3 linked regions of the Luteolibacter sp. LG18 genome follow. The main gene of each other region encodes a partner of the protein of the gene in region 3 in a complex. Links are inferred from orthologs where the notes say so. Each region holds a gene or a part of one and is shown on either strand. Other genes may lie near its edges.

The links.
Region 1: the proteins of llg_RS10090 (region 3) and llg_RS22630 are in contact, whole or in part, in a cryo-EM structure (PDB 6KHJ), measured with the Thermosynechococcus vestitus proteins. The link is inferred for Luteolibacter sp. LG18 from one-to-one orthologs. Residues at the interface, in WP_126986108.1 of Thermosynechococcus vestitus: Gly6, Tyr7, Glu8, Tyr9, Phe10, Gly12, Phe13, Leu14, Ile16, Cys17, Ser18, Pro21, Ala24, Leu25, Ala27, Ser28, Leu31, Arg32, Pro33, Ser35, Arg40, Leu41, Thr42, Thr43, Tyr44, Glu45, Ile51, Gly53, Ala54, Trp55; in WP_126985484.1 of Thermosynechococcus vestitus: Gln8, Lys26, Trp29, Leu30, Pro33, Met34, Met37, Leu38, Leu83, Ile84, Phe85, Lys86, Glu87, Asp88, Val89, Leu90, Pro91, Ala92, Thr100, Ala104, Val107, Ile108, Phe111, Leu112, Tyr114, Ile115, Ile125, Ser126, Leu128, Phe133.
Region 2: the proteins of llg_RS10090 (region 3) and nuoD are in contact, whole or in part, in a cryo-EM structure (PDB 6ZJN), measured with the Thermus thermophilus proteins. The link is inferred for Luteolibacter sp. LG18 from one-to-one orthologs. Residues at the interface, in WP_096411116.1 of Thermus thermophilus: Glu45, Ser46, Asn48, Pro50, Ala51, Gly52, Glu53; in WP_223903221.1 of Thermus thermophilus: Met26, Thr27, Asn29, Gly31, Pro32, His34.

The regions. Positions count from the first base shown.
Region 1 is NZ_AP024600.1:5,695,769-5,705,415, reverse strand. Bases 27-2,869 are described here. They hold llg_RS22630 (complex I subunit 1 family protein), read right to left. Parts: upstream 2,160-2,869; coding sequence 894-2,159; downstream 27-893. Other genes in these bases: llg_RS22625 (molybdopterin-dependent oxidoreductase), read right to left, coding at 2,620-2,869; llg_RS23035 (four helix bundle protein), read right to left, coding at 2,189-2,584; llg_RS22635 (NADH-quinone oxidoreductase subunit I), read right to left, coding at 283-849; llg_RS22640 (hypothetical protein), read right to left, coding at 86-268; llg_RS22645 (NADH-quinone oxidoreductase subunit J), read right to left, coding at 27-62. Outside these bases: more of llg_RS22645, read right to left, coding at 1-26; more of llg_RS22625, read right to left, coding at 2,870-4,377; llg_RS22620 (elongation factor P), read right to left, coding at 4,567-5,130; llg_RS22610 (serine protease), read left to right, coding at 5,813-6,727; llg_RS22605 (PDZ domain-containing protein), read right to left, coding at 6,731-9,130; llg_RS22600 (glycoside hydrolase family 95 protein), read right to left, coding at 9,153-9,647. UniProt on the Escherichia coli protein: NDH-1 shuttles electrons from NADH, via FMN and iron-sulfur (Fe-S) centers, to quinones in the respiratory chain. The immediate electron acceptor for the enzyme in this species is believed to be ubiquinone.
Region 2 is NZ_AP024600.1:5,766,744-5,776,491, reverse strand. What follows is about bases 4,058-7,001. They hold nuoD (NADH dehydrogenase (quinone) subunit D), read right to left. Parts: upstream 6,189-7,001; coding sequence 4,926-6,188; downstream 4,058-4,925. Other genes in these bases: llg_RS22870 (DUF1501 domain-containing protein), read right to left, coding at 6,934-7,001; llg_RS22875 (hypothetical protein), read right to left, coding at 6,304-6,831; llg_RS22885 (GxxExxY protein), read right to left, coding at 4,483-4,899; llg_RS22890 (NAD(P)H-dependent oxidoreductase subunit E), read right to left, coding at 4,058-4,434. In the rest of the region: llg_RS22905 (hypothetical protein), read right to left, coding at 1-1,385; llg_RS22900 (hypothetical protein), read left to right, coding at 1,568-1,888; NADH-quinone oxidoreductase subunit NuoF, read right to left, coding at 2,376-3,821; more of llg_RS22890, read right to left, coding at 3,838-4,057; more of llg_RS22870, read right to left, coding at 7,002-8,391; llg_RS22865 (DUF1800 family protein), read right to left, coding at 8,399-9,748.
Region 3 is NZ_AP024600.1:2,409,101-2,418,592, forward strand. Bases 3,253-5,940 are described here. They hold llg_RS10090 (NADH-quinone oxidoreductase subunit A), read left to right. Parts: upstream 3,253-4,254; coding sequence 4,255-4,626; downstream 4,627-5,940. Other genes in these bases: ruvA (Holliday junction branch migration protein RuvA), read right to left, coding at 3,253-3,542; llg_RS10085 (hypothetical protein), read left to right, coding at 3,843-4,148; llg_RS10095 (Dabb family protein), read left to right, coding at 4,634-4,951; llg_RS10100 (DUF87 domain-containing protein), read right to left, coding at 5,308-5,940. Outside these bases: llg_RS10065 (UvrD-helicase domain-containing protein), read left to right, coding at 1-1,034; rpmB (50S ribosomal protein L28), read left to right, coding at 1,108-1,371; llg_RS10075 (hypothetical protein), read right to left, coding at 1,645-2,925; more of ruvA, read right to left, coding at 2,946-3,252; more of llg_RS10100, read right to left, coding at 5,941-7,728; llg_RS10105 (hypothetical protein), read left to right, coding at 7,893-8,201; alr (alanine racemase), read left to right, coding at 8,255-9,403. UniProt on the Escherichia coli protein: NDH-1 shuttles electrons from NADH, via FMN and iron-sulfur (Fe-S) centers, to quinones in the respiratory chain. The immediate electron acceptor for the enzyme in this species is believed to be ubiquinone.

The sequences.
Region 1 (9,647 bases), 3.3 Mb from region 3 along the record:
AGGACGGCCACGCCGCCGATCAGCATCAGCAGGGCGAAGATCCAGAAGAGTGGGGAAGGCATGGGAGTGATGGGGGAAAGGGATCTCAGCGGTCGTATTTCAAGGATGCCCACCAGCCGGTCAGCCCAAGGCCGATGACCACGAGGGACGCTGCGAAAGCGAAGAGGCTCGGGAGGACGCCGCCCGCCCGCATGGCCAGAAGCGGCATGGATTGGGTCATGGCGTATACGCCGGCCGCTACCACGATGGAGGAGGAGATCGCTTTCATGGGTCGTCGGGTGCTTACTTCAGCTCGTTCCACTTGTTGACGAGGCCCTCGCGGACACCGCCGATTTCGTAGAGCTTCTTCTTGTTGTGGACCATGTCCTGCCGGGTCAGGCCGGTGATGGCGTAGTCCTTGCGCAGGAAAATGGCCTGCTCCGGGCAGACTTCCTCGCACATGCCGCAGTAGATGCAGCGGATCATGTCGATGTCGAACTCCAGCGGGCGCTTCTCGACCTTCGCCCATTGGTCCTCGGCGGGAATCTCGCTCGGGGTGATCTTGATCGCCTTCGGCGGGCAGATGAACTCGCAGAGCTGGCAGGACACGCAGCGCTCACGGCCCTGCTCGTCCGTCACCAGCGCGGGTGCGCCGCGGTAGTGCTCCGGCAGATGCTCGTCCCACTTCTGTTCCGGATACTGCATCGTCACGCCGAGGCCGGACGAGGCCAGTTCCTTCGCGCCGCGGGACTTGCCGCGCATCGAATCGACGGCGTGCTTCATCGTGAGCAGGAAGCCCTTGATGAGCGCGCCGAAGTAGACCTTCTCACCGAAGCTCAGTTGCGGGCGTTTGACCTTGATGACAGCCATGGGAAGAAAATTTAAAATCTAAAGCACTAAATCCTAAACCCGGGTCAGTTCTGTCCAAGAAGGCCCGAGTTGGGTTTGGATGGCTCCTCGGACACCTTCGCCACCCAGATGATGGCGGCGCAGAGGATCACCAGCAGGATGAACCCGAGGACGATGATCCCGGCGGAAAGGTAAGGTGCGGCGATGACGAGGGCGGCGAGGAAGACGTTCACCAGCGCGGCTTCGAAGAAGATCACCCAACCGAGCTTCATGAGCTGGTCGTAGCGGAAGCGGGGTACCGTCCAGCGGACGAGGATGAAGAACAGGATGAAGACGATGAGCTTGGTCAGGAATACCGCCAGATGGAGCAGTCCGCCGAGCTTGGCGCCGAACAACGAGAAATCGTTGATGTATGGGTCGAGCGGGCCCGCCGACCAGCCGCCGAAGAAAAGGGTAATGATCAGCGCGGAGCCCACCACCATCGCGGCGTATTCACCCATGAAGAACATCGCGAACTTCATCGAGGAGTACTCCGTGTGGTAGCCGCCGACGAGTTCGGTTTCGCATTCCGGAAGGTCGAAGGGCATGCGGTTGGTTTCCGCGAAGATCGAGATCGTGAAGATCAGGAAGGAAATGAAAGCCGGGATCCAGAACAGCAGCTTCGAGGACAGCGGATGGGCCGCGTCATGGCCCCAGAACGGCAGCAGCAGCCAGCCGTGCTCGGACTGTTCCTGGACGATCTTGCCGAGGTTCAGGTCGCCGAAATAGAGCAGCACCGGGATGATCGAGAGGCCGAGGCAGATTTCGTAGGAGATCATCTGGGCCGTGGAGCGCACGCCGCCGATGAACGGGAACTTCGAGTTCGAAGACCACCCGGCGAGCGTGATGCCGTAAACCGAGAGCGAGGCGATCGAAAAGATGAACAGCGGACCGACGTCGAGGTTGGCGATGGCGAGGTCAATCTTCTGTCCGCCAAGGGTGATGGAGGAACCGAAGGGGATCACGGCCAGCGTGATCAGGGAGGGGGCCACGGTCAGCACCGGAGCCAGCCAGTAGAAGGCCTTGCGGACATGAGTCGGGGTGAAGTCCTCTTTCAAGAACAGCTTCACGCCGTCCGCCATCGGCTGGATCAGACCGGCGAACGAGAAGTCCTTCAGACCGATCAGGCTGAGCGGAATGCCAACCCGGTTCGGGCCGACGCGGTCCTGGATGACCGCGGAGAAACGGCGCTCGAAGTAAACCGAGATCGGCACCAACGGCAGCACGACGAGGAACGTCAGGCCGATGATTTTCGCCAGCGTGATGAGGATGGTGAGAAGAAGCGGGTCCATGGGGAAAGTTAGACGTTATGGGTTAGAGGTTATTGGGTGTCTCTTTCCCGTGATGCACGCCGGAGATACGAAATGTAGCCGTTTAGCAGCGCGATGGCCGTTGCCGCGAGAGCACGTCCTTGCTCAAGCATGTCCGTGGCGATGATGCCTTCGTCATGGGCGGTAATGAGGTGGTCTACTACTTCCCAGCAGGAACCCCGGGCGTTGGAGCAAAACTTCGCATTATCGAGGTAGTGGAAGCGACCGTAGCCCTCGGCGATATTGGCTGTGCTGGACCGTGCAGCTCGTAGAATTTGGTCGCCCAGTCGGAAGCTCTCTTCCTTCGGGAGGGCTTTGCAAATGGTCCTCGCCACGAAAACACGAAGTTCCCGGCATGCTTTCCAGCATTCCAGATCTTCGAATGTCCTCAATGATTCGTGGTCCATCGCTTCTCTTTCCAATAACTTTTAACCTCTAGCCTTTAACCATTAATGATGCCAGCGGCCTTGCGGGCGCGCTCGTTCACGAGAAGCGGGATTTGGTAGCCGGTTTCGACGACCGGTTTGCCTTGGTCGCCGATCTTGGAAAGGGAGAGTCCATTGAACGCGGGAATCGCCTCGGCCATGGCCTTGAAGACGTCCTCGATCATGTGAACCTCGTTCTTCTCGCCACTCAGCGTGAGGACGAGGTCGCGGAGGATTTCCCAGTCGTCGCGGGCACCCGCGGGCGGTTCGACGGCGCGGTTGAGGCGCTGGAGACGGCCGGAGAGATTGACCATCGAGCCGCGCTTCTCGGTGAAGCCGGCGGACGGCAGCACCACGGTGGCGAGTTCGGCGGTGGGGTTGGCCAGGGTGGCCATCTGGAGAAGGAAGGTGGCCTTGCCGACCTGTTCGCGGGTGAACCCGGCGTCGCCGAGCAGGTCCTCGCCAAGGGCGATGAGCGCCTTGATCGAGCCGTTGTCGAGGCCGTAGCGGATGCTGGCCAGCGCGGCGGCGGGGTCCTCCGTTTCCCACACCAGCTTCGCGCCGGTCGTGTTCGGGTTGCGGTCGGCGGCGACCAGCAGGGTGTCGGCCTCGCCGTGGCGCGGCACGATCGCCAGCGCATTGGTGCCGATCTCGGCGGCCAGTGCGCGGGCCATGAAAAGCTCCTCGTTGGTCATCCGGCCGGAGGCGACGATGGCGATCTCGCCGGACTGGAAAGTCTTGAGGTTGTTTGCAGCGATCTCCAGCGCGTTCTTCCACGCCAGCGGCGTGTGCGGTCCGCTGACCTTCACCAGCGGCTCGGTCAGGCGGGCGTCGGAATCCAGCGCGTGGAAGGCCAGGCGGTGCGAGTCCGGCATCCAGGTCGAGTTCACCTCGTCGTTCCGGCGCGGGGTGATGCGGTGGACCTTGTTGCCGCGGGCCCAGACGATGATGTTGGTGCCGGTGCCGCAGTTGACGTCGATGGACTTGGTTTCCTTCAGGAACCAGACACGCATCTGGAAGCGGAAGTCATTGGAGGTCAGCGCACCGACCGGGCAGATGTCGACCGTGTTCAGCGAGTAGTTGCTGTCCAGCAGGCGGCCCGGATGGACCGTGAGGGTGGTGTGGGTGCCGCGCTGGGTGAATCCGAGCACCGGATCACCGGCCACCTCGTCCATGAAGCGGATGCAGCGGCTGCACATGATGCAACGCTCGTCGTCGAGCCGGACCCGCGGACCGATGTCCACGTTCTTCGGCTTCTTCACCTTCATGTCCACGAACCGGGACGAACCGCGGCCGTGTTCGACGGAAAATTCCTGGAGGCGGCACTCGCCGGCTTGGTCGCAGATCGGGCAATCCAGCGGGTGGTTGATGAGCAGGAACTCCATCACCCCCTCGCGGCATTTCTCCACCAGCTCGCCCTGGGTGCGGATGCCCATGTTCTCGCCCACCGTGTTCGCGCAGGCGATCACCGGGCGCGGCATCCAGCCGATGATCTCATAGCCATCCTCATCGCGCGCCGGCTCTTGGCCGGGGGCGGGGCGGGGGGGCATGCCCATCTGCACGAGGCACATGCGGCAGTTGCCGGGAGCGGAGAGCTTCGGGTGGTAGCAGTAGCGCGGGACGTGGATGTTCGCCTGGGAACAGGCCTCGATCATGCGCGTTCCCCGGGGAAACTGGTGCCAAACGCCGTCGATCTGGACGTTGACCATGCCCTTTTCAGCGGCAAGGTCCTTGGGCAGCTTCTTTTCCGCGGTGGCAGAAGGGTTTTCGCTCATGGCTCGATGGGTCCCGGACGGGAACGTAGCCCGCCAGATTCGATCCAAACTATGAGTGGCCGCTCCGCGTCCCGGCAAGCCACTTTGTGAAAAGTTTCACAAGGCGCAAGGGTTCGCCGTCCAACAGATCCAACAAAAAAGCCGGACCCCTGTTGGAGTCCGGCTTTGGAAAATGGGGCTGGGCTGGGATCAGGCGCGGCCGAGGTAGCTGTTGTCCTCGGTCTTCACGTTGATCTTCTCGCCGACGTTGATGAAAAGCGGCACCTGCACGATCAGGCCGGTTTCCATGGTGGCGGGCTTGTAGACGTTGTTGGCGGAGTCGCCCTTCACGCCTTCCGAGGATTCGGTGACGGTCATGACCATCGAGGCCGGAAGGTCGATCGAGGCCACGGTGCCGTCGGTGAACAGAAGAGTGTAGATGGAACCCTCCATGAGGTAATCCTTCACCGGCTCCACGATGTCCTCGAACACGGCGGCATCCTCGTAGGTTTCCGGGTTGAGGAAGTGGTAGCCGCTGCTGTCCTTGTAGGAATACTCGTGCGGGATGCGCTCGAGCAGCACGCCTTCCATCGAGTCGTTCGAGGTCAGGCGGAGATTGAAGATCTTCTTGGTGCCCACGCTCCGGATCGACATCTGGACGTAGGAGGCCATGCGCGGCGGGGTCTTCAGCTCGTGGCTGACGACGACGCAGACTTCGTTGTTGTGGCGGACGGCGTGTCCCTTGCGGAGGTTGATGACGGGCGTTGAGGCCATGGCTGGCGCGGGGGATAGGCGGCGGAGCGGGTCGAAGCAAGCCGGAAGTGCTTTTTCCGCGCCGCAGATGGCTCAGAATCAATCGGCGCGGGAAAATCCGCGGCCTGGATCCGTGGATTCCGGTTGAACCCCGGTCCGGGCGGTGTATCCTCACCCCACACAGCAAACGGGGGCGTTCCGGTTTCGACGGGATGTTTGACGCGCTGGTGGCACGTGGAGGTTGATCGGTTGGCCTCTTGAAAAGCCGATCAAAACAAATAAATGCAGACTCTCACGAGCTCGCATTGGCTGCTTAATTGACGGCCACGTCCGACCCCTGACGCCTGTTAAGGGAGAAGACGACACTCAACAGGCTGGGCTGGAAGCCGGGTAACCGGGCGTCCGGTCGAGATCAAACAGGTTTCTAGGAAAGACAACGCCGTTCGCGGGCCCAGTCCTTCCGAAACACCAGACCGCGGACTAAACGTGTAGAAGCCAGTGCTGAAGGCGTTTCGGACAGGGGTTCGACTCCCCTCGCCTCCACCATTTGACCCTCAACAGGTAACGCTGTTGAGGGTCTCTTTTTTGGGTGAAACCCATCCGGAGAAATCCTTAGCACCTCGCGTGGGATGCAATTTTGAAGAAAAGGCGGGCGTTCGGTGGTCCGGCGGTTTTGGAATGGAGGTTTCACCGTTCGACTCCGATGTTTCTGAAATCCGTTTCCTCCGTTTGTGCCGTGCTGCTGGCGGCCGGTGCGCTTCCCGCCTTCGCCCAGGCCCCCGGCGTTCCGATCGAACCCGGCGTGCCGCTTTCGAACAACCCCGGCATCGTCCAGCAGGCGGAGGCGCTCAAGGACGCGGGTAAGCTGCTGTCGAAGGAGAAGATCGCCGAATTGGTCGAAAAACCGGTGGCGGAACCGGTCGAGCTCCTTCCCGCCAAGACCCAACCGCTGGTCAGCCGGGACGTGGCCATCGCCGCCACCAAGGGCTTCGTCCGCATCGGCTGGTTCTACCTGTGCCCGAAGTGCGACCACTGGCACCTCAACCTCGCGGGCGGTTACGTCATCGACCGCAAGGGCGCGGTGGTGACCTGCCATCACTGCGTGCGTCCGGATCATGAAATGCGGGAGGGCTACCTGATCGCCGTGGACGCGGAGGAAAAGGTCTACGCGGTCACCTCGGTGATCGCCGCGGAAAAGGAACTGGATGCCGCGGTGCTGCGGATCGAGGGCTCCGCCTTGGAACCGCTGCCGCTGCAGGACCAGGTGTCACCGGGCGATGCCGCCTACCTTTACAGCGAGCCCTTCGGTCACCTCGGCTATTTCAGCGCAGGCGTGGTGAGCCGTTTCTACTGGAAGAAGGGCGAGAGCGGAGACGCGATGAAGTTCGAGGACGCCGTGCGGCTGCGCATGAACGCCAGCACCGAGTGGGCTCCCGGTTCCAGTGGCGCGGCGCTTGTCGATGCCTGCGGAAACGCCATCGGCCACGTGTCCACGATCTCCACACTGAGCAACGATACCAAAAAGGCCGGTGGCCAGACGATGATCACGCTCCACGAGGCGGTTCCCGCACGGGGAGTGATGCTGCTTCTGAAGCGTGATCCGAAGGAAACGCCGTGAGGCCTACTTCAACGGCTCGACCTTGCCCTTCACCGTGAGGGTGGCGGGCATCTGGTTGCGGATGATGCCGAAGGCGGTTTCCGGTTTCGCGGGGAGCTTCTCCAGCGCCGCCTTGAAGGCCGCGAGGTTGGAAACCGGTTTGCCCTCGACCTGTTGGATCAGGTCGCCGGGCTTGAATCCAGCTTGGGCGAGAGGGCCGGAAACCTGGGCAACGGCCACGCCGCCAGATTCCTTGCTCACGCCGTAGGCGGAGAACTCCTCGCCGGAAATGTCGCGCAGCCGGGCACCCATCCATGTCACCTGCTTCTCGTCCGCGCCCGCGGCCTCCGTGGCGGCCTTCCGCAGTTCCGGGATGTCCGGCGTCTTGGCGATGGCCTTCAGCTTCGGGCTGGTGACGCCGAAGTTGTCCATCGGGAAGTTCTTGAAGCCGATCTTGAAGGCGGGTGAACCGTCCTTCACGCGGAAGTCACCCTTGGCCGGGTTGATGAACAGCGCATCGCCCACGATCGAGTTCGCGTCGCAGCCGTTCTTCGCGTACTTCGTCCGGTCCGCGTCGCTGGTGGTGAAGAGGTTCTTGTCCACCGTCTCGCCCCACTTGCCGCCGTGGATCGCGGCGGGCTTGTAGGCGGCGGAAACGATGTTGCCGGTGAAGAGGTCGCCGTTGTCCACCGGCCAGCAGTGGGGGTGGAGGGCGTTGTTCACGATCACGTTGTTGCGGGCGATCCGCTTGTAGCCCTCGCGCATCTTCAGCCCGCCGTTGAGCAGCAGGTTGTTCTCGATCACGTAGCGGGTCGAGCCGTCGTCGAGGTCGATGTCCCAGCCGTGGTCGCAGCGCCAGCGGTTGTGGCGCAGCGTGATCGGCTCGATCACGTCGAGGAACGGCAGGCTGGGGTCCTTCGCCACCTCCGCGGAGAACTTGCCGATGCCCGGGTCCCAGAAACGGTCGCGGCCCCACGAGTTGAACGAGCCGTGGTCGCCGGTCTCGAGCACGGTGTTGAAGATGTCGCAGTCTTCCACCACGTGGCCGCCGAAGCAGCCGTCGCCGATGTTCAGTCCGGCGCGCGGCACATCGTAGAGCGAGCAATGGCGCACGGTGATGCGCGCGGCGATGTCGATCTCCACCGGCGCGGTCTGCTTTTCATCGCGGCCGGTGCGGGTGATCAGGCAATCCTCCACCAGGCAATCGGCCGGGTAGCGGTCGTTCTTCGGGCCGGGCGTGCGGTCGATCTTCGCGAAGTCCTGTGAACCGTAGCGGAAGAGCGGGCTGCGCACGGCCTCCGGGTTGCCGACGAAGGCGACGCCGTTCGCGCCGCTGTCGTGGATGTAACAGCTCCGCACGGTGATACGACGGTTGTAGTCGTTCACGAAAACCGTGTTCCCGCCGACCTGGTCGAAGGTGCAACTTTCCACCGCGCAGTTCTCCGCGCCCTGGAGGAACACCGCGCCATCCCGGCACACGGTCCAGTCGGTGCGCAGGAGCTGCTCCTTGTTCGCCATGAAGGTGCGGGCGGCGTGGCGGAACGTCAGGCCGCGCAGGCCGATGAACTTCACCGGTTTGCCCTGCTCGCCCTCGAAGGAGAGCAACCGCGGCAACCGCACCACTTCCACGGCGGCGGATTTCACGTCCGTGCCCGCGGGCGGCTGGTAATAGAGTGTGTTGGCCGCGCGGTCGTGGAACCACTCGCCCGGCGCGTCGAGTTCCTCGAACACATTCTCCACCATCCGGTAGCGCGGGTGCATGCGGGACGGGCGGTTGTTCTGCCAGCCGCCTTCCATGTCCAGCGAGCCATCCGCCTTCTTGCCCTTCACCAGCCAGTGCATGTCGCCCCACAGCGAGATGTGCATGGCGTGGAGATAGGCTCCCGCGGGGTTCGACCACCTGGCGACGCGTTCCGGCTTGAGCGGATCCTTTTCCGGATCGGGCGTGCTGGTGTGCTCCAGCACCCAGGCATCGAAGAGGTTCTTGCCCTCCTCGCGGTTCGGGAAGCGGGCCATCGGCTCGCGCCGACCGTTGATCCAAAGCTGGTCCATTTCCAGTCCGGCGGGCGTGGTCGCCTTGAAGCGGTTGCCGTCCGGTTGCCAATCGAGCTTCAGCAGGCTGCCGCCGCTGATCACCGCGCCGTCCTCGCCTTCATAGATGACGGGCTTTCCCTCCGCGCCGGAATCCTCCGCCGTGAAGCGGACGGTGGCGGGCAGGTAGTAGACCCCCTTGGCGAAATGAACAGTGACCTTCTCCTTGCCCGCCAGCGGGCGGACTTTCAGCCGGGCGCCATCGAGCGTGGCCAGCGGCGCGGCCTGGGTGCCGGGATTGGTGTCTTTTCCGGACGGGGTAACGTAGAGGTCGGCCGCCAGCGCGGGCGTGCACAGGAAGCCGAGCGCGACGAGGGACTGTTTCAAAGACATGCGATGCAGAGGGAAAAGGAGATCACTTCAGGTCGGCACCCAGCTTGAGCGTCTGGCCCTTGGCGGTGGTCACGGTCACGGTGGTGTCGCCGTTCCGCAGGGTGGCAGGGCCGCCGAGCGCGGACACGATCGTCGCGTTCACCAGCTTGCCGTCCTTCCATTCGACGTCCACGGTGAAACCGCCGCGCGCCTTCAGCCCGCTGACTTTGCCATCCGACCACGCGGTGGGCAGGGCGGGCAGCAGGTCGATCACCGGCGCGCCCTTGGCGTCCGATTGCTGGCTCTGGAGCAGCATTTCCGCGATCGCCGCGGTGCCGCCGAAATTGCCATCGATCTGGAACGGTGGGTGGAGGCAGAAGAGGTTGCCCGCGCCGCGGCCGATCAGCATCGAGAGCAGCTTGCGGCTGCGGTCGCCATCGCGGAGGCGTGCCCAGAAGTTCGACTTCCACGCCATCGACCAGCCGGTCGAGGCATCGCCACGGCGCTCGAGGAGCAGCCGTGCGCCCTTGAAGAGCTC
Region 2 (9,748 bases), 3.4 Mb from region 3 along the record:
GGCTCGATTTCTTCAGGCGGCTTGCTCTCCTTGATGGCCAACTGCCATTTTTCGGTCGCTGCGGTGGCGAAGCCTTTGACCAGTTCCAAGAGTTTGGCGGCGGGCATACCGCTGCGGTTGGCCATGGAGGCGTTGTAAGCTTCGAGCTGGGAGTCGGTGTTCTTGATCGAGGAGATGGCGGCGGAACCCGTCGCGGTCGCGAGAGCGATGCCGGTCAGGTAAAGGGCCGTGTCCGAGAGCACCGGTACGGCTCCAATCATCAGCCACAGGTAGAGAAACGAGGCGAGGATGATGACGAACCAGAATGCCAGTTGGAAGTGGCTGAGGCTGAGTTGACATCTGCCATCAGGGCGTCGTCTCATGTTGCAGGATCTCAGGATGTTTGTCTTGAGGGACAGGTAGATCATCAGGGAAAAGATCAGCCCGAAGGTCGCGATGACCCACGCCACCTTCCAGCCGGGGACGAGGACGAGCTTCGGTTGTTGGGCTGGAGTTGCCCCGTCAGGGCGGACGATCGAAGGGGACACCAACGGGTCGCCGCCGGGAACCGGAATGCCCAGGGTGATGTGCACCTTTTTCGAAATGCCGATGCTCCGCGTGAGTTTCTCGAAGTTCGTCCTGTCGACTTCCGGGGAGTCGTCCGGGTTGATTTCAAAGACGAGATCGTCGGACCGGTCCGGATCGGGACTTGGTCCTTGGGCGCTGGCTGGCCAGTAGACGCCGCTGTCCTGGGCGTTGATGGGGTGATAGCCGGTCAGGTGGAGGCCGTTGATGATGGGATACATTCGTTCCCGGCAGTGGAAGAAGAGGGTGCTGAAGCGCTTCTGCGCGCGATCGTTCTTCTCCTTCCTGGCATCGTCCGTTTCCAATGAGACGGGCACCCCCTTGCCGCCGGTTTTCAGGGGGAGTTTGAGAACGCTTTTCGCGTAGTTGACGAGAAGGTAGGGCTCCTTGTCCTTTTCCTCCAGCGTCAACGCCTCTTGGCCATCGATGCGCTCGTAGGCCAACAGGCGAAGCAGCCATCCATCTAGATCGCGGAAGCGGACGCAGATCCTCTCGGAAAGCTGGAGGCGGGGCGTTTCCTTGGTGTTGGACGGCGCGTTGTCCTCGGGCCAGGCACCCACGACGCCGATATACATCGGCGTGTCGCTGTCACGCCCGGTGTTGCTCCACCAACTGTGTTGCTGGAGGTTCGTGGTCGAGGTCTCGAAGGCTTCGCGGGGAGGACGTGATGAATGGTCCTTGAAATTCGAGCGGATCTGGCCAGCGATGCTTACCAGGACCGGAGCCGCCAGAATCAGGATGGACAGGCCATATAACGCCAATGTCCGTGCCTTTCCGGACTGCTGGGTGGGTGACGAGGTGGATTCCATGTGAACTGGCATGAGGGTTTCAAAATGGGTGCGATGATGATGAATGGAGGTTTTGAGTTATGGCGATGTTTTTATGGTTACGCTATATGCATGTTTTATGCCGGGCGTGGGCTGTGCTGCCTCGTGTTTCCTGCCCGGCGGGAGGCGGCACAATATCCCCTCGCCATGCCCCGTGGAGCGGATAGCCTTCCGAGATGCGTCACCGCCTGCACTGGCTTCTCCTCCCCGCGGCATCCGCCGGCCTGTCTTCCTGTGCGATCGTGAAGGCTCCGTTCACCGTGGCGGGTGCGGTGGTGGAGGGGACCTACAATGTGGGTGAAAAGATCGTGACCGCCCCCATCGACGCCTACGACCGCCGCCAAGCGAAGAAGGACGCGGAGAAAGAGAAGGCGGACAAGGAAGCGGAGAAGAAAAAGGCCAAGCAGCCCCAGCAGGGCACTTCTCCGGGCAACATCATGGACGCCCAGCCGCTACCGCAGCAAACGCCGCTGCCGCCCATTGCTCCGCCGCAGTGATCCTAACTGGGAGTAGAATGGGAGCGAAGCGGACATAGCCGGAGGCAAACATTCTTGTCCCGAATGGCGCTAAATTTAGGCGGAGTTTCGGAATGGGAAGACGAGCCTCTTTTCCCCGGCAAGGGGAATCGGATTGCTAGCCGGTGGCTAGGAGCGCAGCGACGCCCCCACCGGTTGGAGTGGATCGTTGGGTTCGCATGCCGGAGGCATGCAGGAGAGCTTCCTTTGCTCCTAGGCCTTCGAACGCCGCGAGTTCACGTGGAGCCGCGGACCAGCGATCGGAGGCTTGGACGACCTGGGGCTCTACCTGATGGTGGCCGGTGCCATGGCGACGATCCTGCGTCTGAAGGACTGTGGAAAGATCGCGAGAGAGGAGGCGGAATCTGAGCGCCGGAGGCAAGATCTCCTGTCGAAGATCCAAGCCCTCCAGCATCATCGAGATCGGCAGGATATAACCCGCTGACGGAGACCGATCCGCCTCCGTTGCTCACGCGATATCCGCGGTCACGGGCGCGCCGGGTTTGGTGGGCTCGTGGTCGAGGTAGCGGCGCTGGGCCTCGGTTTCCTCGTTGTGGGCCTTGCCGTCGTTCTCCGCGCTGGTGTCGGACAGCAGCTCCTCGCGGAACTTCGCCACCATGGCCTCCACCGGCCAGGAGCTGGCTTCACCGAAGGCGCAGATGGTGCGGCCGTCGATCTGGTAGGCCACGCTTTCGAGCGTCTCGATGTCCTTCGGCGAGGCCTCGCCGGTGACGAGACGGTCGGTGATCTTTTTCATCCACATCGAACCTTCGCGGCAGGGAGTGCATTGGCCGCAGGATTCGTGGGCGTAGAAGCTGTTGAGGTTGTTCAGCACCCATGAGATCTTGCGGGTGTCATCGAGCACGATCACGCCGCCGGAACCGGCCATCGAGCCGCAGGCAGCCAAGGTGTCGAAATCCATCTGGATGTCCCAGAATCCGAGATCCTTGGCGGAGCCGTCCGGGTTCTTGAGCTTGTAGGTCTCGTCGCAGCGCAGGATTTTCGACGAGGAGCCGCCGGGGATGACCGCCTTGAACTCGCGCCCATCCTTCGGGCCGCCGCACATGTCGTACAGTAGCTCGCGCATCGTGATTTTGCCGACCTCGACTTCGAAGTAACCCGGCTTCTTCACATCACCGGACACGCACAAGATGCGGGTGCCGGTGTTGCGGGCCACGCCGAGCTTCGCGTATTCGTCGCCGCCCATGCGGATGATGTGCTTCACGTGGCAAAGCGACTCCACGTTGTTCACGATCGTCGGGCTCATGTAGAGGCCGAGCGCGGCGGGGAAATACGGCGGCTTGATGCGCGGATAGGGGCGCTTGCCCTCCAGCGATTCGATCAGGCCGGTCTCTTCGCCGCAGATGTAGGCCCCCGCGCCGCGGTGGACGTAGATTTCCAGGTCGAAGCCGGAGCCGAGGATGTTCTTGCCGAGGAAACCGTGGGCGCGGGCCTCATCCAACGCCTTCTCCATCAGCACGGCGGCGGCGGGGAATTCCTCACGGAGATAGATGTAGGCGGTGTGCGCGCCGGTGGCGAAGCACGCGATCACCATGCCCTCGATGAGCTGGTGCGGGTCCTGGTGGACGATGTAGCGGTCCTTGAAGGTGCCCGGCTCGGACTCGTCGCCGTTGCAGATCAGGTAGACCGGCTTGGTGTTGTTCGGCGGGATGAAGGTCCACTTCATGCCCGTCGGGAAACCCGCGCCGCCGCGGCCGCGCAGGCCGGATTTTTTCACCTCTTCCGTGATGTCCTTCGGCGCCATCGTGAACGCCTTCTTCAGATCCTCGTAGCCACCGTCGGAGAGATAGGTCTGGATGGAGGGATCCCAGCCCTCCCGGTCGACGTTCTTGAAGATCAGGCGGTACTCGCGCGGATCGGGCTGCTTGCCGGCTTTGTAGGTGATCACGGAAATGGGCGGGTGAGGGGGGTTAGTGTCCGGCGGCGGAGTTCGCGGCGTTCGAGTAACTGTCGAGCAGGGCCTGGGCCTTGTCGGCGGTGATGCCGTCGTGGAAATCGTCGTTCACCATGCACACCGGAGCGGTGCCACAGGAGGCGAGGCATTCCGCGAACTCGACGGAGAACTTCCCGCACGGCGAAACCGAGACCGGATGATGATGGGAGTCCGAGGTGCTGCGATCGATGCCGGTGAGCTGGCAGAGCTTTTCCATCAGCTCGTAGGAGCCGCCCATCGCGCAGGAAAGCGTGCGGCAGACGCGGATGTGGTTCACGCCGGGAGCCGACTGGCGGAAGCCCGGGTAGAACGTCACCACCTCGGCGACCTTGATCGGTTCGATCCCGATCCGCTGCGCGGTCCACGCGATGGCTTCCGCCGAAAGATAGCCGTGGTGATGCTGGATGTAGTGCAGCAGCGGCAGCACCGCCGAGCGCTTCTGGTTGTCCGGGAACTGGGCCAGCCGCTTCACGGCCTCGGCTTCCAGCTCAGTCGTCACCGCGAAGGGAGCAAAGAATTTCGTCCCCGGGGTTTCGGGTGACGCGACGAGGTCTTCGACGTTGGAATGGGACATGGGATGGTGATTTTTTTAGCCGCAAAAAGGCGCAAGAGGCGCAAAAGTTCAGAGTGGAGCGCTTTCCGGATGAATTGGCAGTTCTTTGGAGAGGGCGTATTTGCGGATTTCGAGTTTGGAAGCTCCGAAGTTGATGAGCAGACCGTGTTCTTTCCGGCAGGCTCTCAGGTAACCCAAAAGTTGGGCGGTATGTTCGGGGGCGATGGTTCGGCAGGCTTTGATTTCGACGACCAATTCTCCAGCCACCACGAGATCAATTTCGAGATTGCCGAGCACCGTGCCGTCCTCGTCCATCACTTGCAATGGAACTTGTTGGACCGCCGGGATTCCTTTCTTGGAGGGGCGATGGAGGAGTCCGTTTTCGTAAATGCTCTCCTTGTATCCGTGACGCAGGAAGCAGTGCAGCTCAAATGCGGTTTCCCGCACTTGGTCGCAGAGCTCGAATATGGATTCCTTTTGCGCCATTTGCGCCTTTTTGCGGCTAAAAAATCTTACCTGTCACACTCGCCCATGACGAAATCCAGCGAGCCGAGGATCGCAGGGATGTCGGACACCATGTGGCCGGGGAGCAGCTTCGAGGTGATCGAAAGGTTGCAGAAGGAGGGGCTGCGGATCTTGAGTCGATGCGGGACACCGCCGCCGGTCGAGTGGATGTAGAAACCGAGCTCGCCCTTCGGATTTTCCGCGCCGAAGTAGACCTCGCCCTTCGGAGCGTCGATGCCTTGGGTGGCGACGATGAAATGGTGGATCAGCTCCTCCATCGACATCAGCACGCGCTCCTTGTCCGGCAGCATGCTCTTCGTGTCGGCCAGGTTCACCGGGCCGGCGGGCATGGTGTTGAGCACCTGGCGGCAGATCCGGATCGACTGGCGCATTTCCTCCATGCGGATTTGGTAGCGCGCGTAGCAATCGCCCTCCTCGGCGATCGGGATGTCGAAGTCGTATTGCTCGTAGCCGAGGTAGGGACGGTCCTTGCGGAGGTCACGGCTCACGCCGGATGCACGCAGGTTCGGGCCGGTGAGGCCCCAGGCGATCGCCGCCTCCTTGCTGATGACCCCGATGTCGCACATGCGGTCGAGGTAGATCTTGTTCTTGTCGAGCAGCTTCGAGATTTCGTCGATGGTGATCTCGCACTCGTTGAGGAAGCGGCGGACCGCCTGCTCGAAGCCCGCGGGCATGTCGCGGAGCTGGCCGCCGACACGGGTGTAGGAGGTGGTGAAGCGGGCACCGGTGAGCTGCTCGCAGAGGTTGTAGATCTTCTCGCGCTCCGTGAAGGTGTAGAGGAACACGGTCATTGCGCCCACGTCCATGGCGCAGACGCCCACGCCGAGCATGTGGGAGGAAATGCGGGCCAGCTCACAGCACAGCACGCGCAGGGCCTGGCCGCGGGGCGGCAGGGTCCAGTCCATCAGCTTCTCCACCGCACAGGCGTAGGCCACGTTGTTCGCGAGCGGCGCGAGGTAGTCCAGCCGGTCCGTGTAGGGCACGAACTGGTTGTAGTGCATGTTCTCCGCGATCTTCTCATCGCCGCGGTGCAGGAACCCCACGTCCGGGTCCGCCTTTGTGATGATCTCGCCATCCAGCTCCAGCACCAACCGCAGCACGCCGTGGGTAGCCGGGTGGGAAGGGCCCATGTTGAGCACCATCTTTTCGCCCATCAGGTCGTCCGTCTCGGCGTGGTAATGGTCCGCCGCCGCGGCGGAGGCACGGGCGAGGGTATCGGGCGCTTCGAATTCGGTGGTACGGTTGCTCATGCCGGGGTTAAACCTAGGGAAATCTGTCTCGAAAGGCCCCCGGGCGGCAAGGGGTTTGTGAAATATTTCACAAGGGGCGATCCGGCATCCAAGACGCGCCCGCGGCTTCCGGAAATCACGGGTTCTTTTGAAGTCCAGTGGCGGAGAGAATCAGGTCGTCGCCGTTGTAGGGCACCTTGTCCGGGCCCGCCGACCGCAGCTCGATCCGCTGCCAGCCCTCGGGATGGACGATCACCGGGCTGCCCCAGCGGTCGAGCAACAGGCCGTCAGGGGAAAAGACCGGATGTCCCGCCGGGAGGAACACCGTGCGGTTCGGGTTCTCCCCGCGCAGGGCCGCTGCCAGATCCGCGTTGCCTCCGATGGGATTCTTCGACGGCTCCTTGATCACCGAGAAATAGCCGCCGAGCACGCGGTTCAGTTTCCGCAGGTCGTCGATGGGCGGGGAGGCCGGGTCGCCGTAGCCGGAAAGCAGGCCTTCCGCCGCGGTCGGCTTCGCCGGGGGAGTGGGGGCCGGCTGGCTCGGCGTGACCGGCGGAGGTGGAAGGATGGGCGTTGGTTTTTCGACCGGGCGCAGCACCAGCCAGAGGACGAACACCAGGATGGCGATCGCTCCGAGCCACTCATGCCATTTCCACGCGCGCATCTGGGAAGAATAGCCCTGACTTGTTTCAGGGAGAAGGGGCATTCTTGTCCCTTTTTCTCGAAGCTCGATTTCCACAAGGACAGGAATGTCCTTGCTCCCTGATCAAATCAGGAATCCCACCGGGTTCGTGGCGCTCGCTGGGTCGTAGAAGTTACGGATATTCGGCAGCACCTGGTCCATGTTGCCGTTGCTGACCCCGAACCACCGCAACAGCTCGCAGTAATACTGGTCCGCGGCCAGCTTCGGGAAAATCCGTCCGCCGCGGCCGATGTCGTCCGGCCCATCGATGGCCAGCGACGGGAAATTGCCCTTCACCGTGCCGCCTTGCACCGGACCGCCGAAGACGAACTGGTTGCCCGACCACGCGTGGTCCGTGCCCTGACCGTTCGAGCGCAGGGTCCGTCCGAAATCGGAGGCCGTGAACGTGATCACGTCGTTCGCCAGCCCCAGTGCCTCCAGCGATTTCTGATAGGCATAGAGCACCGCATCCAGCGTCAGCAGCATGCCGCGCTGGGTGTTGAGCAGTTCCGAGTGGTGGTCCCAGCCGCCGAACTCGATGAAGATCGTCTGCCGGGCCAGCTTGAGCTGGTCGCGGATGACGATCGTCTTGATTGCGGCCTGGAACTGTTGGGAGAGCCAATGGTTCGGGAAACCGGCGGCCGCGAACACCGAGGCGAGCGTGGTGCCGATCGCGTCGAACGATTGCTGGAACTGCGCGCCGCGTTCGATGCTGTTCGCCGTGATGCGGCCGTGGGTGCGCTGGAAAAGGCTCTGATAGTGCTCTTCGATCGGGCTGGCGACCACATCCTTCAGCGCCTGCTCCTTTGCCTGCTGGATCGCGGACTGGCCGCCGGTGCCGGTGATCGCCAGCGCGCCGCCGGGCGTGATCACAAACTGGCCCTCGCTGCGGCCGATCTGGAACGCGTTGTTCCCGGACAGCGAGAAATTCATCGGCATGTAGTAGCCGCCGGTTTGCTCCGTGTTCAGCGTCGAGTGGATCACGTCCGCCGCACGGCCGCCCCAGCCGGACAGCACCGACATACCCTGCGGCACCGAGGTCTGCCACTGCTCGATCTGGTCGCGGTGCGAGAACAGCGCCTTCGGCAGCGCGACGTTGCCATTGAGATACGCCTGCTTGTCCGGGATCGGTTCGATCAGCGTGCCGACGTTCGCGAGGAACGAGAGCCGCTTCTTCGAGGTGTCGCCACCGAGGCCGTTGAACATCTCCGCCAGACGCGTGCAGGCGGGATTTAGCCCGTATTGTCGCCCTTGGGCGTCGGTGTAATTGAGCGGCAGCAGTTGGTTCCGCGGGATCGCCAGGTTCGAGCGCGAGGCCGCGTATTCATCGTAGCCGCCGGGGGAGTCCCGCGGGATCAGGATGTTGAAGGTGTCGCAGCCTCCGGACAGGAACAGGCACACCAGCGCCTTCCGCTGGCCGCTGAAACCGCTGGCCGCCGCGGCGTGGTTCGCCATCGTCAGGTTCAGCAGGGTCGAAAGGATCGAGGTCGAACCGATCGCGGCGCAACTGGCTTCTCCAAGGAATTGTCGGCGTGAGCGCATGGGATATTCAGCGTTGGACGGCGCCCTCCGGGCAGGTCATCGCCAGCCACACGGCGAGCGCGACGCGGTCGTTCTGGTTGAGGTTCGGATCGTTCAGCCGGGTGATCAGGATCGAGCGCGTCCGCGCGGTCATGTTGCCGGCGCAGACCAGCAGGTTCACTTGATCGACCAAGGCTTCCGGGCTGGCGGCCACCAGCAGCGTCGCGTGGTAGTCGAGCGGATAGCGGTGGTCCCAGGCCGAGCGGAAGCCTTCGTGGAGGTAATCGAGCAGCAAGTTCGGGAACGACACCGAGGTGTAGGTGTTCACGAGCTGGAAGCCGGGGCTCACCAGCCCGGTGTTCCGGATCTCGCCGGGGGCCTGGTAGACCGGGGTGTAAAAGTTGAACACGCTCGGCGAGTTGAGCGGCTCCTGCGAGGTGAAGCCGTAGTAGGTGTCCGTCCAGTTCCACCAGGTGAAATCCGGATTGGTCTCCGTGACCTTGAACAGTCGGCCGAGATGCATGGTGCGGATCACCGGCTCGCGCATCTTGCCCTGGCCCGGAGAAACCGGGGCATTGCGCGCATCGGGATCGAGCAGGATTGCTTTCACCACCGCACCGAGATTGCCGCGTACGCCGCTGCCATCGTTCACGAACACATCCTGCACCCGCTTGACGTAGGCGGGGGACGGATTGTCCATCACCAGGAACTGGATGAGCTGGCGGGATACGAACGGCGGGGTGTTCGGATGGCGGAACAGGCAATCGACCGCGTCGATCACGTCCTGCATGCCGTTGGCCGCGGTTTCCTCGCGCTCCGGGAGGATGAAGCCGTGCAGCAGCGTCTTCTTCCCGAAGTCGTGGTATTCCGGATACATCACCATCGGCTTGGTGTAGTCGTCGTCGCTCCAGCCGCCGCCTTCCCAGCCGTAGGGAGCGTCGAAATAGAGGCCGGTGAACACGCGGGCCATCTCGGTGATGGTGCCGTTGTCGTAGGTCGGGATCGGCTCGCCGTTGCCATCCAGCTTGCGGGAACCATCGGGGTTCAGCTCCCACAGGCCGATGGAAAAGAGCTGCATCACCTCGCGGGCGAAGTTCTCGTCCGGGTAGCGCGGGATCGAGGGGTCGGCCTTCTGGTTGCCCACATGGCTCAGGTACCAGCCCATTGCCGGATGCAGCGCCACCTCGCGCAGCAGGGTGCCGTAGTTCCCCAGCGAGTTGCGGACCAGCGTGTCGTAGTAGTTCGCCATGCCCTCCGGCTTCTCCTCGAGCTGGGCATCGCGGCGGGACACCACCAGGATCTGGGACAGGGCGAAGGCCACCCGCTGGCGGAGCTGGTCCGGCGCGCCCACCGCGTTGCGGGCGAAGGGCGTGGTGAC
Region 3 (9,492 bases):
CGGCGCGCTGGCTGGCGGATCTGGAGATTGCCCAGAGCCCCGGCGCCGCGGCGGTGCAGGTGATGACGATCCACAAGTCGAAGGGCCTCGGGTTCGATGTCGTGGTGCTGCCGGAGGTCGAGGACAGCCAGGTGCCGGACCGAGGGAATTTCGAGGTGGCCCGCGGGGCCCATGCCGGGACGGCGTGGCTGCTGGAGCCGCCCGCCCGGTGGGTGCGGGATCTGGTCGCACCGCTGAGGGAGGCCGAGGAGCGCTGGGCCGATGACCAGCGCTACGAGACCCTGTGCATGGTTTATGTGGCGCTGACCCGGGCGAAACGCGGCCTGCACGTGCTGCTGCCGCAAGTGCCAAAGAGTCGGAAGAATGCCGATGACTGGACCTCGCCCGCCAATTGGATCGCGCGCTCGGTGGGCGTGGAGTTCCAATCCGGCGACCCGCGGTGGTTCGAGGCTGTGCCCGCCCGGGAAACCAAGGCCGTGCCGGAGATTCCCGCGCTGGGGGCGGCGGTGCCGCGCCGGGAGCGCTTGAGCCCGTCCGGAGCGGGCGGGCACGCCGGTGGTTCGCCGGAGGCCCTGCGGTTCGGCACGGCGGTGCACGCCGCGTTCGAACGGGTGGGCTGGATCGATGAGGCGGAACCCACCTTGCCACCGGACGAGGGCGGCCGGGCGGTGGCCGCCTTGCTGGAGAGTCCGGAGGTGGCGGCCCTGTTCCGGCGGGACGGGCGGACGGTGGACTTGCTGCGGGAGCAACCGCTGGAGGCGATCGTCGGCGGTGCCTGGATGAGCGGGGTGATCGACCGGTTGCATGTGTTTCGCGGCCCGGAAGGGCGGGTGGAGGCGCTGGAAATCCTCGATTTCAAGACCGACGGGGTCGAATCGGCGGCCGAACTGGTGGCCCGCCACGGGTTTCAGATGGCGGCTTATCGAACTGCCTTGCAATCGCTGTACCCCCACGTTAGCCTCCGCTGTATTTTGGTTTCGAGCCACCTCGGCGTTGCCGTCGAATGCCCTGAAACCCTTGCCCTCGGAAATTGAAACAGGATTTCCCTTGACCAAAAGGCCTCCGGAGTCAGACTCCGTGCCCCGCAATCCCTTTCCGACCACGACCATGGCACGTATCTGCAGCATCCGAGGAACCCGCGTCCGCTCCGGTGGTAAAATTCACCGCTCCGGCCTCGCGAAGAAAAAAGGTGGTATCGGCCGCCACGTCACCAAGGTCGTGAAGCGCACCGTTTCGCCGAACCTTCAGACCAAGCGCATCTGGGTGCCGGAGCTGAACCGCTTCGTGCGCGTCAAGCTGAGCTGCCGAGCGCTCAAGACCGTCAACAAGAACGGTGCCTACGCGACGCTCAAGGCCGCTGGCCTCGTCTAAAATTTTCAGACCCCTTCCACGTCGAGGTTTCATGACGTAAGCGGTCCGGACGAAAGTCCGGGCCGTTTCCTTTTGTAGGGTAAGCTCTGAGTAGCCGCGCTCGTGAGAGCGTGGACGGGGTGAATCCTCCCGATTCGGTGCGGTTCCGGTCCCGGGTTCGGCACCGACGCTGCGATCCCTTTGGGATCAAGAGTTCTCGCGGGTGAGATTTTAGAGCAATCGCGGCGGCAGGTGAGGGCGGGATTGCCCAGCCGGAATTGGAACCAGTTCCAACTACCCCACCATCACCGGCACCAGCACGCCGTCGGTCATGCCGTGGATCTTCTTCTTGTCCGCGGGGACGAGGGTGGCGAGACAGCCGGCGAAGGTGGTTTCCCCGGCGTCGTCGGTGAAGAAGTAGGGGCACAGCCGCGCCCGGCCGCGCATCATTTCCACCGAACCATCGGCGGCGAAGACGGGATGGTCGATCAGGCGGCCTTCGCGGAATTCCTGGAGCAGCCACGGTTGCTCGTCGGCGGAAGCGAGGGCCTCGTCGATGCGGGCGCGCCATTCGCTGCCGGGCAGGTCGTGGCCGATGTGGACGCCGCGGGAACCCCAGGCGGTTTCGTGGAAGCCGCTGATTTTCAGGACGAGCTGGCGTTCCTTCTGGCTGAAGGCGGCGACCTCGTCCCATGAGTTCACGTCGAGTTTCGGCAGCGCCGCGTGGGGCGGCAGCGGGGTGGGATCGAGCACCCAGCCGAAAGGCACCAGCTCGCGCAGGCGCGTGAGGTGGTTCTGGCGCATCGATTGGTCCCAGATCTTGCGCAGGCCGGGAGCCCACAGCAGGGCGAGCCAGAGCTTGTCCTCGAGGTGGGGCTTGAAGGGCGAGGAGAGCGTGATTTCCCCCGCGCTGGCCTTTTCCGCGAGGCGGCGGGCAGCGGGGATCGCTTCCCAGTCGAAGAGCTCGAAGAAGCGGTAGAGCGTGCGACCGTCAGGCTCGTATTCCTCAGCGGAGATCACTTCCCAGGCCGCGCCGAGTTCCCCGGCCAGCCACTGCATTTCCGGGCGATAGTCACCGGCTTCCTCGGACACGAGGATCGCGCCGCCCTCCGGCATCAGGGACCGGAAACCCTCGATCATGCCATCGCGGCCGCCGAGCACGTCGAATCCGGCGTCCGCATAGACGCGGGACAGCCAGGCGGTGGTGCCGATGCCGCCGGGCACGCTGTCCAGCTCGGTGACGGCGAAGCCATCGTGGCCGAGGATCAGGTCGGGGCGGATCACGCGTGGCAATTGGTCCGCGGTGCCGGGGTGGCGTTGCTGGCGGACCATCCACTCCGGCTTGCCGACATCGAGCAGCTCGGCGATCCAGCCCGGCAGCTTGCCGTTCGCGCTGCGGCGGTAGATGGCGTCGCTCGCCTTCTGGAACTGGGCCAGCGGGTAACCCAGCCGGGTGATCGCGCGGGCCTCGGTCGCGCTGAGCTTCAGCGGTTCCGGCGACCAGCGCCACGTGCCACCGCCGAACAGGCCGCCCTTTGGCAGCGCGGCCTGGAGTTGGGAAAGGGTCAGGGACATGCGGGGAGGAAAATCTCGGCTCAGCCTTGGAGGTGGCGCAGCGCGCCGCGGACGAGGGCCTCGGTGGCGGCACCGGGCTCGGCATCCAGCACCTTGCGGACCGCCTTGCGGGCATCCACCTGCTTGTAGCCCAGCGCGATGAGCGCCAGCTCGGCATCGGCCGCGCCCGCGCTCATCTGGCCGGCGGCGGCGTCTTGCCAAGTATCGACCACACCGACCTTGTCCTTGAGTTCCAGCACAATACGCTCGGCGGTCTTCTTGCCGACGCCCTTCACCCGGGACAGGGCGGTGACGTCGTTCTGCACCACGGCGGTCTTGAAAGCCGGGACCGGCATGCCGCTGAGGACGGCCATCGCGATCGCCGGGCCGATGCCGCTGACGCGGTCGATCAGCAGCAGGAACACGTCGCGCTCCTCCTCCGAGGAGAAGCCGTAGAGCGTGTGGGCGGTTTCGCGGATGTGAAGGTGGGTGCGGAGATCCACCGGCAGTCCTTCCGCGGCATGCAGACGGTCGAAGGTGGAAAGCGGCACATGCACCTCGTATCCCACCCCCTGCACATCCACCACCAGCCGGTTCGGATAGGCTTCCAGCACTGTTCCGCGAAGTCGCGCGATCACGAGGTCACCTTGGCGAGGGGTCTCTAACCGTCAATTCCCTTCTCGCGATTTGCACGGGATGAAGTATTTTATGACCGGTCCGGACCCGCCCAAACCCACCTTGACTCCGGCGCGAACTTTTCACCCAAACCCACAATCCAAAGGCTTGCAGCAGATTATGGAGATGGCTCCTGCGTAAAAACCGCCCCCATTACAATCCAGGTTGAAATTTAAGTCTTGTAAATTATTTTAAATAACACTGGATCGGAGTTCATTTTTGGGGTCGCTTTTGTGACAGAGGGGTGGTATTATCGCGCCGTTATGGCAACCACCACGAAACGAACTCGATTCTCGCGCCGTCTCCCTGACCATGTCACAGACGAGCTCGTGAACGTACTTTCTGAGAGCAAGGTGTTTGGTTTCAACGACCTCTTCGAACGGGTCTTCGAGAATCTGAAAGTTCGGAACGCGGTCAGCGGCGGCGAGGAAATGCTCCGTTTGCGCGCGTATGAAAAGCTGCAAAACCTGGTGACGCGCGGTCTCGTCGAGAAGATCGGTAAGGAATACAAGGGCACTGCCCGCGTGCGCGAAGCGTCCAGCGAATATGCTGCAGCCCAGGAGGACTGAAGCCGCTTGCCATTCCCTGTTTTTTAAAACCCGCATCGGTCTCCGGTGCGGGTTTTTTTTCTATCCATCCGGCACAGCGGCCGACAATATCCGGACACTCACCGTCATGCTGCAGGACTACCTTCCGATCTTCTTCCAGATCCTCATCGCGCTCGGCTTCGCGGCGGTCACGCTGACCCTCAGCGTGGTGCTCGGTCGCTCCGCGAAACGCAATGCGACGAAGGACAGCGCCTACGAGTGCGGCATGTTGCCGGTGGGTGACGGTGCGCCACGGTTCTCGGTGAAGTTCTACCTCGTGGCGATGCTGTTCGTGATCTTCGATATCGAGGTGGTTTTCATGTATCCTTGGGCGGTCCAATTCCGGGACCTGGTCGCGAACAGCCCGACGGCGCTGGTGAGCATGGCGGGATTCGCCGGTGTGCTGGCCTTCGCCTACGTCTACGCGCTGAAGAAGGGTGCTCTGAACTGGAAGTCCTGAACCACCGATGATCCTCCACGTCGTTTTTTCCCAACTGAAGCCCGAAGTCGATGACGCCAAGGTGGAGGACATGGTGCGTACCACGCGCAGCCTGCTCCTGAAAATCCCCGAGGTGCTGAGCGTGAAGTCCGGCCGCAATGTGGACGAGGCCTCCGAGTGGCAGTTCTTCTACGACGTCGAGACCGAGTCGCGGGAGAAGCTGAAGATCACGCTGGAGGATCCGTTCTACCTCAAGTTCATGGAAGCGGTGATCAAGCCGAACACCGTGAACCAGTTCGCGATGGACTTCGAGCTCGATCCTTCGAAGGACCTGCGGTACTCGTGACGGTCCGGACGTGACCTTGATGCGCATCCCGCGCTGGTCTGCCGCTTACCTTCCGACGCCATCGCTCTGGGCGTCGCCGAAGGTGTCGTCGCCGAGGTTCCTCAACCACCGGCTACTGGGGCTATCATCCCTTCGGGATAGCAGATCGAGGTGTCGTATAAAGGTCAGGGTGCTGACCATGCGAGCGTGCGGCATCGCTGTGAGAAGGTGGCCGGACCACCGGAGTGATCCGGCCACCTTAGCTCTGTTCATTGCATCATATTACCCGGGAAGTCCGCGGCCGAAGATCGACCATCGGCATGCTACGGATTTTCCACGGGATGCGGTAGTGGGCAAAACTGCCTACACCCCGCCGGTTACCAGGCGCGGTCGCCGCGTTCGTCGTAGGGCAGCCAGAGCAGGGCGATGGCCTGGACCTTGATGTCGGTCTTGCCGGGTTTGAGCGACTTGGTTTCCAGCGCCAGCCCCTCCGGAGTGAAGCTCTGGTCGAGGGCGGCGATCTGGTCGGTGATGGACTGGTTGATCGCGTCGATCTCGGACTGGATGCCTTCGACCTTGGTCTCGGCATTGGTCACATCCTGGTGCTGCTTGTAGGCACCGGTGGCCTTGCCGAAGGCGGAGGTGCCGGTGCGGGTCAGGCCGCTGATGCCGCTCTTCCGTCCGAGCACGGCCCCGAGGATACCGCCGAGCACGGACACCCCGGCTTGCATGACGGCGGACTGGGACTCGGCCTTCTGCTTTGCGAGCTGGCCTTCGGCGGTGGTCTTCTTGCTCTCCAGCGAGGCGATCTTCTTCGCGGCATCCTGGCGGATCTTTTCCACGGCGGCATCGCGGGCCTCACGGCCTTCGTGGGCGAGGCGCTGGCGGAAGTCGGCTTCGGCCTCGCCGGGTTTCGAAATGCCCTCGGGCGACCCGCAGGTGAAGATGTCGAGGCGTTCGTTGCGGTAGAGTTCGTCGGCGAAGTCCTTCTCGACCTGCTTGTAGTTCGCCGCGTTCATCGCGTAGCCGGGTAGCGGCGCGAAGCCGATGCCGGGCGCGGGATCGCCGCCGAGGTTTTCCGGCTTCAAGGGCGGCGGCAGCGGGGTGGGCGAGGGGCCCTTGTCGGTGAGTTCATTGAGCCGCCGCACCGAGCGGGCGAAGTCGCCTTCCTTGGTGGTGAAATGGACCGCGCCGACCTTGAGCAGGTTGGGGCGGTAAACCATACCGTCCTCGTCGCGGGATGCGGGCGCGAATTTCTCGTCCACACCGACGCCGACCGCGGGGCGGCTGCCCGCGGCATCGGCGGCCGGGCGGGGCGCGGCCATCGGATTGTCCGATACGGTTTCGGCGGCCCCGCCGGCGGCGAACTCACCGCGTTTCGGATCCATCAGCGTCTTGATCTGCGCCCGGGTCAGCGGGCCGGTGAGGTAGCTCATCGCCCAGCGGACCTGGAGCAGCACGGGGTGGTCCTCGTGGACGTTGTTCATCAGGAACACGCGGTTGCCGAGGGACGAGAGGAGCTTCTCCATCTCGTCGCGGTCGAACTTCGCGTTCTGCGAGCCCGCGGCTCCTTCCAGTCCATCGAGCACGCGGAGCTTGTCGCGCTCCGTTTGCAGGCGGCCGAGGAACCAGGTGCCGATGTTGGAGAGCGCCTTGTAGTCGAGGTCGACCGGGTTCTGGGTGGCGAGCAGGCAGCCCAGACCGAAGGCGCGGCCTTGCTTGAGCAGGGTCATCAGCGGCTTCTTCGACGGCGGGTTTGCGGTCGGCGGCAGGTAGCCGTAGATCTCATCCATGTAGAGCAGCGCGCGCAGCGAGGTGGTGCCGTTCTGGGTGCGCATCCAGGCGAGCGTCTGGTTGAGCAGCAGGCTGACGAAGAACATGCGCTCGGCATCGCCGAGGTGGGCGATGGAGAAGATCGAGAGGCGCGGCTTGCCGCTGTCCGTGCGAAGCATCTGCCCGATGTCGAGCGGCGGGCCCTCGAGCCACGAGGCGAAGCCGGGCGAGGCGACGAGGTTGTTGAATTTCAACGCGAGCGCCTGGCGGGTCTTCTGCGGATAGAACGATTCGAGGTCGATCACGCCGACCTTGTCGAAGCCGGGTTTCTGGACCAGCGCGATGAGGCCCTCGAGGGTGACATTGCGGCCGTTCTTCCACTCGTTCTGGAAAATGGCGGCGAGGAGCACGGCTTCCGGGCTCTGGATCGGATCGGCATCGATGCCGACCAGCGAGAGCAGCGAGAGCACGGTGCTCTCCACGCGTTCACCGTAGATCTCGGAGTCTTCGAGCACTTCCTCGGACGGGGCCTCCAGCGAGGCGAGGATGGAAACGGGGATGCCGGCCTTGCTGCCGGGGGTGAAGAGGGTGATGTCGACCTTGTCGCGGAGCTGCTGGATGCGCTCCGGAGTCTGGCCCCAGTCGGCGAGGCCCTTCCTCCACATCTCCGCGGTCTGGGCGGCGAACTCATCCGGAGTCACGCCCTTCTTCGCGGCGTCGTCCTCGTTGATCCACGGGCGGAAATCCTCCGGCGCGAGGTTCGGGAACGTCAGCAGGAGGTTGGAGATGTCGCCCTTCGGATCGATGATGATGGCGGGGATGTTGTCCATCGCGGCCTCCTCGATGGCGGCGAGACAAAGGCCGGTCTTGCCGGAGCCGGTCATGCCGAGGACCACGCCGTGGGTGACGAGATCCTTCGAATCGTAGAGGACGAGGTCGTCCGTGGCTTTCTTGCTGGTCTGGTCGTATTCGCGACCGAGGTAGAACTGTCCGAGTTTCTCGTAGTCCGCGGAAGAGATGCTCATGCGGTTTCACTGTGGTGGCTGGAGCCCGATTCTTCCAGTGTGAAGAAGGGGAATGTGGATACTCCTGTGGCTTGTCGGAGCGGTTCTCCCGGTTAGATTGGGCCGCGATGGCGATTGGGAAATACAGGTTGGCCCGGATGATCCGAGGCAGATGCTTCTTCGCCTTGGTCCGGCTTTCCATCGAGCCCGCTGGGAGAAACACGATTTCTTTCGCGCGATGTGTGGCGCCGGGCGGGAAGCCGGATCCCGAACCCTATTATGCGGCCGCGGTGACTTTTGGAATCCGGAACGCGTTGAGAAAAGTGAATGGCCGCCATCAAGTCGACGTGTTGGAAATCATGACCACCTATGCGGATTCGACTGACGCCGCCGTTGCGTTCGCGGCCAGCCAAGCGGTGTTCGAGGCATTGGAGCTTCCCGGCGACGCGATGATCCTGGATGTGGAGAGTGTGGAGATCCGCATTCCGATGTAGAACCGGCGGCACCTGCACAGCGTGGTGGAAATCCGGCCTGAACAGTGGTGCCCATGCTTGCCCGCGGCGGGGCGCTCATTACGGTGGCGGGCGTGAGTGTTTCCGTTCCTGCTTCGCCGCCCCGTGCGTGGGCGGAGGTCGATTTGTCCGCCCTCCGGCACAATCTCGGCGTGGCCCGCGAGGCCTGTGGCTGCCACCTGATGCCGGTGGTGAAGGCGGGTGCCTACGGTCACGGCTTGGAAGAAGTGGCGCGGGCCCTGGAAGCGGAGGGGATCGAGTTTTTTGGCGTCGCCAATGTCGGTGAGGCGCGGCGCATCCGCCATGCGGGCGTGAAGACGCGGGTTTATCTGCTGGGTGCGACCTGGGCCGAGGAGCGTGCGGAGATCGTGGCGCAGGATTGGACGCCGTGTTTGTCCTCGATGGAGGAGGCCCTACATTTCAACGAGCTGGCCGCGGACGCGGGCGTGCGGCTGAAGGTGCACATCTCGGTGGACACCGGCATGGGCCGCGGCGGCTTCGTGGCGGCGGGTCTGCCCGCGTTGCTGCCGGAGCTCGACACACTGGAGCACCTGGTCATCGAGGGGCTGGGATCGCATCTGCCATCGGCGGACGAGGACCGGGAGTTCACGTTGAAACAGTTCGCCGTGTTCGAAGGCGTGCTCGGGGAATTGGGCGGCGTGGAGCGTTTCCACTGGCGCCATCTTTCCAGCAGCGCGGGGCTGCTCGGCTACGACAACCACGCGTGCAACCTGGTGCGGCCGGGACTGCTGCTCTACGGAGTCTCACCCCTGCCGGAATTCCAGGACCGCTTGAAGACGGTGATGTCCCTGAAATCCCGCATCACGCTGGTGCGGACATTGCCCGCGGGCCACGGGGTTTCCTACGGCCGCGATTACATCACCGACCGGCCGACTCGGGTCGCCACGATCGGGATCGGCTACGGCGACGGCTACACGCGCCATCTCTCCAATCGCGGCACCGAGGTGTGGATCCACGGCCAGCGTTGTCCGCTGCTCGGGCGTGTGTCGATGGACCAAATCATGGTCGATGTGAGCGCCGTGCCGGAGGCGGCGGAGGGAGATGAGGTCGAGTTGTTCGGGGCTTACATCCCCGTCGCCGAAATCGCGAAAAAGGCGGGCACCATCCCGTGGGAGATCTTCACCGGCATCACGCCGCGGGTGACGCGGGTGTATCGGGGCTGAGGTGACACCCTTCTTTCTGCTGTCCTTGTGGGACAAAACAAAACACCCGGCCTCTTGCGAAGCCGGGTGCCTTGGGAAAATGTTTGATA